2 regions of the Paenibacillus sp. PDC88 genome follow, and region 1 is predicted to be linked to the other one. Evidence: a T-box and tRNA genes for the amino acid it is inferred to sense, from the RefSeq annotation. Region 1 holds a T-box; the other holds one or more tRNA genes.
What was found. A T-box is a leader RNA that pairs with one kind of tRNA and senses whether it is charged. The one in region 1 lies ahead of tyrS (tyrosine--tRNA ligase), so its partner is inferred to be a tRNA-Tyr.

Region 1 (5,377 bases):
CATTTGTGTAGCAAAGTTCAAATTCTCAACATTAAAATCACGACCCTCGATCATGCCGAGAATTTTCCCGGTCTTGTGATCAATCATCATGGCAGCCGTCTGCTCTAAGCCTTTGCTCTCGTTATACGCTGAGAAGTTGCTGTCGTCCTCGGCGATGGTGCGCATCGTCTTGTAGACATTCTTATTAATGGTCGTATAAACGCGATATCCACCGGTACGAAGCTTCTGCAGTGCTTCCTCAGTCAGCTCGCTGTCTGATTTATCCGGCACTTCTCCTTCAGGATAGAGCACATCAATCAGCACTTTGGCAGCCTGTCTTTCGGTTTCTAGCATAAGGTAAGGGTACGTATTGTATGCTTTGGCTACTCTTGGTGCAAGCGATGACTTAAGATCAAATGCTAATGCTTCATCATGTTCACTCTGCGTTATCTTGCCCAAAGCGAGCATACGTCCGAGCACACGCTCCTGACGCTCAATGGCATTGTTGAAATTGTCCTCATTGAACTCACCTTTTCCGTTGAAAGCGGAGTAGGCGGAAGGGAGCTGAGGAAGGCCCGCCAAATAGGCAGCCTGTGCAATGTTCAGATCATCAAGATCATTTACATTAAAAATACCTTTGGCTGCAGCTTTGATCCCGTATACGTTATATCCGCTGGAGCCGTTCCCGAAAGGAACCTTATTTAAATAAGCTGTAATGATTTCATCCTTGGTCAAAAACCGTTCTAAACGCAAGGATAATAAAATTTCCTTCACTTTCCGATCTTCTGTCTTGTCCAGACTCAGGAAGACCCGTCTTGCCAGCTGCTGAGTCAGCGTGCTTCCGCCTGTTTGTACAGGCTCGTTCAGCACTCTCTCCTTGACAGCTCTTAGAGTACCTGTTATGTCTACGCCTTTATGTTCATAAAAAGTATCATCCTCGATAGAAGTCACTGCATCAAGTACGATTTGAGGAATGTCCTCCAGTTCCACAATACGCCGGTCTTCTTCTGTCCTGAGTTGACCGATTGCTGAACCGTCTGCAAAATAAGCAAAACCCGTTAGTGCATTCTCACTGACTGCTTGTTCAATTGCAGCTCTGGAGCGGACAGGCTCGTCTTTAACAATGGATGCTATGTAACCTGTAAGTGCACCGCCGACAAACAGGATACCTACGAAGCCAAGAACGACCATCCATTTAACAAAACTACCTAACCTGCTTAAGAATTTTCTTTTGCGGGAAGGCTGCTCATCAGGTTTTTTATCCTTATCATCAACCATCAAATGTCTTCCTCCTTTTAACAGGCATTATTATAGCATAAAATCACTCTTTTGAACCCCCGTAAATGGTGGCAAGGGTCGGAAATTGACAGCCCTTCTCGGAATATGTTATATATAAAGTCAAAACTTGATACGGAAAAAAGCTGTGAAGGACTCCAGTAGGAGGCGGATAACACATAGTCAGAGAGCCGGTGGGTGGTGTGAACCGGAATGTGCCGCTTGTCGAATTACCGTCCGGAGCTGTCCAGATGAACAGGAATAGCAGGTTGAAATTACCATGAGCTATTGCAGGATTAGTCTGGTACCGGGTTGAAATCCCGTTATGTCAATGAAGTGAAAGTGCCTATCTTTTTATTTGTAGAGCAGGCACTTTAATTAGGGTGGTAACGCGAGAGCTCCTTCTCGTCCCTTGGGATGAGAAGGAGCTTTTTGTGTCCAAATAGGATCGAACATATTATAGGGGGTACGTTTAGGATGAAATGGGAAGAACTCAGCAAGACTCAGCAAGAGGAAGTGAGCCGTCAGCTGGATGTGATATCAAGAGGAGTATCCGAAATTGTTCCGGAAGAGGATTTGAAGCAGAAGATCATGAAATCGGTAGTCAGCGGAGTACCACTTCAGGTGAAGCTTGGAATGGACCCGTCTGCGCCTGACTTGCATATTGGCCATACCGTAGTTATGCACAAGCTGCGTCAATTTCAGGATCTGGGTCATGAAGTACAGCTGATCATCGGGGACTTTACGGGCCGAATTGGTGATCCGACGGGGAAATCCGAGACACGGAAGCAATTGAGTGAGGAAGACGTAATACGCAACGCAGAGACATACAAGAAGCAGCTGTTCAAAATTCTGGATCCAAACAAAACAAAAGTATACAACAACTCCGATTGGCTTGCGCCGATGAACTTCTCTGAAGTTGTTAATCTGGCTGCCAAGGTAACGGTTGCCCGGATGATGGAGCGCGATGATTTCACGAAACGTTTCCAGAGCGGCCAGCCAATCAGCATTCATGAATTTTTCTACCCGCTTATGCAAGGAACGGATTCTGTCGTTCTAAAGAGTGATATTGAGCTTGGCGGTACGGATCAGAAGTTCAATCTCCTGATGGGACGTACTTTGCAAAAAGAAAATGGAGACGAAGCGCAGGCGACCATCATGCTTCCGCTTCTAGAAGGTCTGGACGGGGTTCAGAAGATGAGTAAGAGCCTTGGCAACTACATTGGTATCGACGAGGAGCCGAACGAAATTTACGGCAAATCGATGTCTGTTCCCGATGAGCTTATGCTGAAATACTACACGCTGGCTACCGATCTGAGTACAGAGGAACTGAAGGCGTTGGAGCAAGGTGTTGAAGACGGCAGTGTTCATCCGCGCGACGCAAAGATGAAGCTTGCTTACACCTTTGTCCGCATGTACCACGGGGAAGAAGCAGCTGAGGCAGCTCAGCAGCACTTTGTGACTGTATTCCAGCAGCGTGCACTGCCGGACGATATTGCAGAAGTCGTGATTCCTGCCGAATCGCTCGAGAATGGAACTATACGTCTGATCAGCCTGCTTACGACGCTCGGATTCGCTGCTTCTAACGGTGAAGCGAAACGAAGCATTCAGCAGGGCGCAGTCAAAATTAATGAAGAAAAGTGGGGCGATCCGAACAGTGAGTACACCCCGCAGGATGGCGATATCGTACAGGTCGGTAAACGTAAGTTTGCCAAAATCAAACTGTAAAGTATTATGAGCTTCGTTATAAGCTTTAGATAGTAAAAGAGTGCCTTTAGGTCATATGAGGTCAGTTCCTATGACTTGACAGGCACTCTTTTTTTATGTTTACAGGCAACTAAAAAATCCCCCGAAAGCAAGCTTTCGAGGGATGTGTTCTCCAGTTAAATATTAACGGTTGTAGAACTCGACGATTTGCTTCTCATCGATATCTTGAGAAAGCTCAGCGCGTTCTGGAAGACGGATGTACTTGCCTTCAAGAGCTGCTTCGTTGTACTCAAGGTAAGATGGAAGATGTGTACGGTTTTCCAAAGCTTCTTTAATAGAGGAAAGACCGCGGCTTCTTTCACGAAGACCGATTACATCGCCAATGCTTACTGCGTAAGAAGCGATATCTACTTTTTTACCGTTAACAGTCACATGACCGTGAGCTACCAGCTGACGTGCACCTGCACGAGAGTTGGAGAAACCAAGACGGTAAACGAGGTTATCAAGACGGCTTTCCAGCAGGAACATGAAGTTCTCACCGGCAATACCTTGCATTTTTTGTGCTTTTGCAAACAAAGTACGGAATTGCTTTTCACCCAAGCCGTACATATGACGCAATTTTTGCTTTTCTTGAAGCTGCATACCGTAGTTGCTGATTTTTCTGCGTTGGTTAGGACCATGTTGACCCGGAGGGAAGTTGCGTTTCAATTCTTTACCAGTTCCGCTCAGGGAAATGCCGAGACGGCGACTCAATTTAAATTTAGGACCAGTGTAACGTGCCATTGTTATAGTAACTCCTTTTATAATAAATTTCATATGATGGGGCTCTATTTGCGCCGCTAATTGTATCGCAAGCCTTATAAGGCAATACATTTCTAATCCAGAAAGTTCAGCCGCTGTCCGGATAGCTACAATAAGCTGTGAGGGTGACACAACGTTACGCCCAAATTTAAAGACCATATCGGTCTTATTCAACAATATATATTATATTAAATGTACGAGCGAAGTCAAGAAGATGTGGTCATGAAGCTATAAAAAGAGAACATCCATAATTTGTCTGAAATTGTCGATAGGACTTATTACCTAAAAAAATAGGACAAATTTCTCTTAAACTCCGTGCAAATTGCAATGAAAGAGGGTAAAATAGATTTGTATCTTAATTTTAAGCATTCGAGTACATTAATACAAAGATGACTATCTAGTCTTGGTTTGTGCAAAGGAGTGCCGCTTTTATGACAGAACACCTTCATAAATCTGCTTACAAGATGGAAGATCTCTTGCTGGAGGGACCTAAGCCGGAGAAATATAATCGAAACTCTAGTGATAGCTCCAACGATCTCCATATAGAGCAACATTGGCTGGAATTTTTGGACGTCAACGTATTTGATACAGAGCACATCGAACGTATCCTTAAGGATGCTTTTGAGGAATGGCGAATTCAAATGCTGACGATCCCTTCCTTTAATGAAGCCATTTTTTCTATATGGAGCGGAAGTGGTACATGTCTTGCTGTCCAAGGTGAAGGATTCTCTTCTGTAAAGAAAGCGGCTCAGCAGAAGATTCAACAAATCCTAGCAGAGCGAATGGGGCATTCCGTGGCTTCGGAGGCGATCATCGAGCATAACTTGTCAGAAGCGGAAGATTACAGTTTGTTTACTCTTCCTCTGTATTCCCGGAGCGAGCAGAAACAATTAGGTTTTTTATGTATTGCGGTCATGCAGGAACGGGTGACAGAGGGATTTGCAGACTTGCTCTTATCCTCCAAGTATCACTATCAATCTTGTTTTTACCGGCGGTTTGAACATCTATTTCTAGCGGATATGCTTCATATCCACAAGCTGTCTGATAATGAGAACCGGCGCAGATCCATCCTCCTTCAAATCGTCCAGCGAATGCAGGAGAAGATGGATGTGAGCGCAGTGCTGGAAGAGGTGTTCGACAGTGTTGCTTTTCTTTTTCCTGCGGTAAATCTCACGCTCTATATGTCACAGGACGGCGGCATGGATGACCCGAGAGTTAAGCCGTTATATCTGCATGGAGATAACAGCTCTGTATGTGTTCGTGCCTTTACGGAGGAACGGATTATTACCCAGCCTTCCACACGGCATCAATATGAGATCGGTATTCCTTTCAGAGGCAAACAAGGGACTTATGGTGTGTTTCATATCGAAGGCAATCAGGAATGGATTGAAGATGTAGATCTGAAGCTGATTACCATGATGGCGGACACAGCGGGGACTGCGTATGAGAATGCCAAGCTGCATGAACAATCCGGTACACTCATTCAAGAACTGCGGATGATAGATGAGCTGACCAAACGTCTGAACCGGAGTCTGCAGCTCACGGATATATATGAGTATGCAGTTCAGCAGCTGATTCGCATATTCAAGGCTCAATCCTGCTGTATTCTCAAGCT
Region 2 (5,377 bases), on a different contig from region 1:
GACGAGGTAGATAGGCTGGGGGTGGAAGTGCAGCAATGCATGGAGCTGACCAGTACTAATCGGTCGAGGGCTTATCCAAAAGATACCCAAGAAAGTGAAGCGAATGCTTCGAAGGTGAATCCGAATACTTTCTCGGGGCCCGGAACAAAACCGGGTAAACAAAGATTCTAACATCGCACATTGTTTCGTATCTAGTTTTGAAGGAACAATCATATGTTCTTTATTCCCTGATAGCTCAGTTGGTAGAGCACTCGACTGTTAATCGAGTTGTCACAGGTTCGAGTCCTGTTCGGGGAGCCATGGAGAGGTGTCCGAGTTGGCCGAAGGAGCACGATTGGAAATCGTGTAGGCGCCAAAAGCGTCTCGAGGGTTCGAATCCCTCTCTCTCCGCCACTATTTTTATAAGCAAGGCCCGTTGGTCAAGGGGTTAAGACACCTCCCTTTCACGGAGGTAACAGGGGTTCGAATCCCCTACGGGTCATTTTCTTTAATTACTTACATAATGGAGACTTAGCTCAGCTGGGAGAGCATCTGCCTTACAAGCAGAGGGTCGGGGGTTCGATCCCCTCAGTCTCCATTCTTAATATCGCGGGGTGGAGCAGCTCGGTAGCTCGTCGGGCTCATAACCCGAAGGTCGCAGGTTCAAATCCTGCCCCCGCAATTGAATTACATGGAACTGTGGTGTAGAGGCCTAACATGCCTGCCTGTCACGCAGGAGATCGCGGGTTCGAATCCCGTCAGTTCCGCCATTTGAATTATTATGATATAATATGGCTCGGTAGCTCAGTCGGTAGAGCAGAGGACTGAAAATCCTCGTGTCGGCGGTTCGATTCCGTCCCGAGCCACCATTTAACACCTTGTGCCGGTGTAGCTCAACTGGTAGAGCAACTGACTTGTAATCAGTAGGTTGGGGGTTCAAGTCCTCTCGCCGGCACCACAGTTTCATATGGAGGATTAGCGAAGTGGCCAAACGCATCAGACTGTAAATCTGCTCCCGTAAGGGTTCGGTGGTTCGAATCCATCATCCTCCACCAGTTTCATAGGGGCATAGTTTAAAGGTAGAACAGCGGTCTCCAAAACCGTTAGTGTGGGTTCAATTCCTGCTGCCCCTGCCAAATTACCTTTTAATTTATATGGCGGTCGTGGCGAAGGGGTTAACGCACCGGATTGTGGCTCCGGCATTCGTGGGTTCAAGTCCCATCGATCGCCCCATTTATATTTTATTGGGGATTAGCCAAGCGGTAAGGCAACGGACTTTGACTCCGTCACGCATAGGTTCGAATCCTATATCCCCAGCCATTTTTTACGCGGACGTGGCTCAGCGGTAGAGCATCGCCTTGCCAAGGCGAGGGTCGCGGGTTCGATTCCCGTCGTCCGCTCCATAATAAGGCGCCATAGCCAAGTGGTAAGGCACAGCTCTGCAAAAGCTTTATCCCCAGTTCGAATCTGGGTGGCGCCTCCATTTCTTAAGCGGGAGTGGCGGAATCGGCAGACGCACAGGACTTAAAATCCTGCGGTAGGTGACTATCGTACCAGTTCAAGTCTGGTCTTCCGCATGTTAGATAATATGTGCCCTTAGCTCAGCTGGATAGAGCGTTTGACTACGAATCAAAAGGTCAGGAGTTCGAATCTCTTAGGGCACGCTTTAATTAAATAAGCCGGTGTGGCGGAATTGGCAGACGCGCGCGACTCAAAATCGTGAGGGAAACCGTGGGGGTTCGAGTCCCTTCACCGGCATCGTAAAAGAGGATCATTACTACTGTAATGTTCCTCTTTTTTGTATTGGACAAACTGGATATCAAGGAAGATTGCCTGCTATATACGCGTAGATTGATAATGGCGTCGCAATCCTTCACCAAGCAGATTAAAGGTGACGATGGTGAACATCATGGCAAATGCTGGGTAAAAGACAAAACCAAATTGGCTTCGAAAAATTTCGTGACGGTGACTTGCAAGAAGAGCTGCCCAATTTAAGCCGGTTTGGACAAATTCGTTAGTATAATAGTCGACCTCTCTCCATTCATGTGAAAGAAAGATACTGATAATAGATAACTGTCCTATAAGAAGCATGACTTTGCCTAAATCAATGCAGAAATTAACGATCAACTCTGGTAACAGTGCAGGTATGTAATAATTCTTCACTAGAGTTCTAGAGCTTAGTCCTAACGCAATCCCAGCTTCCATATAACTTTCCCTGGACAATTGATTAGCCTGTTGTTGAATTGTATAGGCAACACGGCCCGCTTCCACGACAGCAAGAATGAGAATGGACCATAACAGGCGGAGATCAGTAAAGAGAAGAAAAGGAATAGCTAGTAGTAAGGCTGTTGCAAAAACAGGTGGCAAGAAAGAAAAACATTGATTCAATGCGTTAATTACATGGTGAAAGAATCCTTTCTTTTTGCATGATAATAGTCCAAGTGGGATTGCGATTATATAGCGAATTAAAGTAATTATGATAACAATGAATATGGTTTCTTTGGCTGCAATCACAATCTTACTTAAATTATCGACTCCTTTTTTGTCAGTTCCGATCCAATTCTTCTCGGATGCTTCGAACGCAGGAAGTTCAAGCTTATTAAATGCATCCATACGGTATCTCTCCTGGCTCAAATTCTTATCTATAAATGGAAGGTGAGGGCCAATAAACATCACAAATAGAAGCAAGCCTAACAATATACTACCGATTAACAAGGGAATATTCTTTCGCAATCTGCTCACCTCAAACTCTAACTATCTATGTAACTTAAATATTAAATCTCATATTTTCTTATGTATTATTGACGATCGAAATATCGGCGAGCCGCAGCAGCGATCCATTGAACCAATAAAAATAGCAGCATGAAGTAAAGCACAATATAGATAATGACGCCAGGTTCATAATTGTTTCCGGTTCCAACTTGAGTATCGTAATCAAGAGCTTGGGATAAGCGGTACGCTGCCCCAGGGTAACTTCTATAGATTTCGACCATTAGCAGATTTGAAAGAATGAATACGAGCATCCCTGGAAGATGGGTTAATATTGTAATAATACCATTAGTTAACATATGTTTACACAGTATGACCCACTCGCGAAGTCCCTTAGCCCTGGCTAATTTGATGTATAATTTATTTTCTTGTGAGGTTAAGGAAGCGGAGGTAAGTCGTGCAATCTGGACAATCGGATAGATGGATACTAGTAAGGAAGGGATGATAAAGCCCTGCCATCCATCGGTTGCAAAGAAACGAATAAAGGGAACATTTTTGATAATAAACCATTGGATAAGTAAAATAAGGAAAAAATCGGGGATGGCATTGATGATCCAGGTTGTCCAATTGCCGAGCAAGTTCAATCTGGTTTTGGAGAGACGGTAATCCATAACTCCTTTTAAGATCCCAAAGATCAAGCCAATTAACAATGCTGTCACAATCACCAGCAGGCTTCTGCCCATTGCTTTTAATGCCTCTGATTCTGAAGAATGGCCAGAATATCTCGATTCCCCCAAGCTTCCGTTCTCGATCGCTGTTTTGAAAAATTCACTAACATGGGCTGTATACTGACTTAGAGTAAGAGAGGGCTCCTCGGCTACGATCTTATAATCCTGAATACTTAGTTCAAGCTGACGAGGAATTAGAACAACAGAAACGATAAGACAGAAGGCAAGGATGCTTACAATCAAAGATTTTAGCATTTGATACTTAAGATTCATATCTACCTCCAATAGATTTCAAAGTATACATCTAGTAGTATCACAATTTACCTGTTTTTGTCTATATTAAGCATCTACTGTAAAGAATCTAGCACTAGTAGACGACTATCCGTCTCCTTAGCGCTAGATTGCTTTTCTGTCTTCACGATATTGTCCGGGTGTGACGCCCTCTAATTTTCGGAAAGAGCGAATGAAGTTTTGTGAATTGTTGTACCTTAGTTTGGTTGCGATGTCCTTGATGGACATATCGGACGTTGTCAGCCATTTTTTTGCCATACTAAAACGATAATTGGTCAAGTATTCGCTGAAAGAGCAGCCCGTTTCTTTACGAAAAACACTGCTGAGATAGTTGGCATTGTAGTGAAGTCGATGGGCGCATTCCTCTAACGTTAGATCTGTATCATAATAATTCTGTACAAGGTCAATGATCTTCTCAGAAATATGATGATATTGAGTATTTTGGCGATTACGGAATACACCAACGATAGGAAGAATGAGCTTGAACCAGAACCAATTACGGATCTCATCAACGGTGTCCAGCTTCAGAATATCTTCAAAGACAGAGCGCTTCTCATGATAGATATGATGTACGCTAATTCCAGACTCTTGCATCATCAGCAGAAGATTATTAAGCAGCCGAGTAATTGGTATTTGATATTCATGGGGAAGGAGCTCAAGGTCGAAGATACAGTTAAGCAGTTGATCAAAAGTGTCCCGAGCCTTTCGTTCATCTGCCAGCTTGATCGCCTCTATCAGCTCATTCTCCAGCTGTGCAGGATAAGACAGGTTCACGTAGTGCTTACCATCATTAAGATCCTGATATTGGATAACGATGCCTTTACCGAGCTTAATTCGGTGTCTGAGTGCTTCCAGCCCCTCCCGATATGCCATGGAAATACCATGAAAAGATTCCACAGGTAAGCTGATCCCGATGCTCACTGATAGATCAAGAACCTGATCAATATGGTTTTGAACATCCTCTGTTAAGGAGTAGAGATAAGCATTAAATACGGTATCATCCGTTTCTTCACCGCCAACCAGCAGAACGATCGTATGGTCTATTATGACTGGAGTGAGACGTTCTTTCTGTGAGACAAGCTCTTCCAGCATATTTTGCACGGCAAACAATAGCAGCTCAAGGTCTTTTTTCTCATATCGGGTTTGCTCTGTAAAATCAATCTGAATGGTCAGGACAGCCATCGTGCGCCATTCGTTCATTTGTTTGCCATAACCATACTGCTCGAGTTTGTGAAGGAGCTCATTTGATTTGAACTGGCCTGTGAATACTTTGGTTAGATAGAAGGTTCTAACCTGCTGGATGTGCTGATGCAGCTCCTTTTCAAGCCTTGACTTCGACTGGAATAAGTCCGACACTTCAGCCCCGATATGCTCAAATTCGTTACGATCTGGTCTAAGCCCTAGCTCATTCAGTAATCTACGGATAGGTGAATAAATGCGTCTTGATCCAAGAAAGGCCATTCCAACGGAAATAAGCAGCAGAGCCAGACACATCAGTAGAGTGTAGGTTCCAATTTGTGAAGATTTTTGAGTAAGACTCTGGATGGAGGTTGCCGATAAATAGGTCCAGTCATTAAGCTCGGAACGATAATAAGATACCGCATAATCTTGACCTGACAATTCGGTTGTAAACTGTCCTGACGGCTGCTCGAGCTTGCCTTCGGCATGGA

Region 2: it has a tRNA-Tyr gene. The T-box ahead of tyrS (tyrosine--tRNA ligase) is inferred to sense a tRNA for this amino acid. The anticodon was not compared.

Annotation. Positions count from the first base shown of each region.
Region 1 covers NZ_FNNT01000004.1:438,764-444,140, forward strand. The annotation lists gene BLW49_RS15410 (transglycosylase domain-containing protein) at 1-1,257, opposite strand, end outside; T-box leader at 1,394-1,670, shown strand; gene tyrS (tyrosine--tRNA ligase) at 1,732-2,982, shown strand; gene rpsD (30S ribosomal protein S4) at 3,145-3,744, opposite strand; gene BLW49_RS15425 (sensor domain-containing diguanylate cyclase) at 4,194-5,377, shown strand, end outside.
Region 2 covers NZ_FNNT01000008.1:19-5,395, forward strand. The annotation lists partial or broken rRNA gene BLW49_RS21185 (23S ribosomal RNA) at 1-79, shown strand, start outside; tRNA gene BLW49_RS21190 (tRNA-Asn) at 225-300, shown strand; tRNA gene BLW49_RS21195 (tRNA-Ser) at 302-393, shown strand; tRNA gene BLW49_RS21200 (tRNA-Glu) at 410-481, shown strand; tRNA gene BLW49_RS21205 (tRNA-Val) at 505-577, shown strand; tRNA gene BLW49_RS21210 (tRNA-Met) at 588-661, shown strand; tRNA gene BLW49_RS21215 (tRNA-Asp) at 673-749, shown strand; tRNA gene BLW49_RS21220 (tRNA-Phe) at 773-848, shown strand; tRNA gene BLW49_RS21225 (tRNA-Thr) at 862-937, shown strand; tRNA gene BLW49_RS21230 (tRNA-Tyr) at 949-1,034, shown strand; tRNA gene BLW49_RS21235 (tRNA-Trp) at 1,042-1,115, shown strand; tRNA gene BLW49_RS21240 (tRNA-His) at 1,137-1,212, shown strand; tRNA gene BLW49_RS21245 (tRNA-Gln) at 1,225-1,299, shown strand; tRNA gene BLW49_RS21250 (tRNA-Gly) at 1,308-1,382, shown strand; tRNA gene BLW49_RS21255 (tRNA-Cys) at 1,389-1,462, shown strand; tRNA gene BLW49_RS21260 (tRNA-Leu) at 1,471-1,556, shown strand; tRNA gene BLW49_RS21265 (tRNA-Arg) at 1,570-1,643, shown strand; tRNA gene BLW49_RS21270 (tRNA-Leu) at 1,658-1,737, shown strand; gene BLW49_RS21275 (ABC transporter permease subunit) at 1,816-2,592, opposite strand; gene BLW49_RS21280 (ABC transporter permease subunit) at 2,778-3,689, opposite strand; gene BLW49_RS21285 (helix-turn-helix domain-containing protein) at 3,813-5,377, opposite strand, start outside.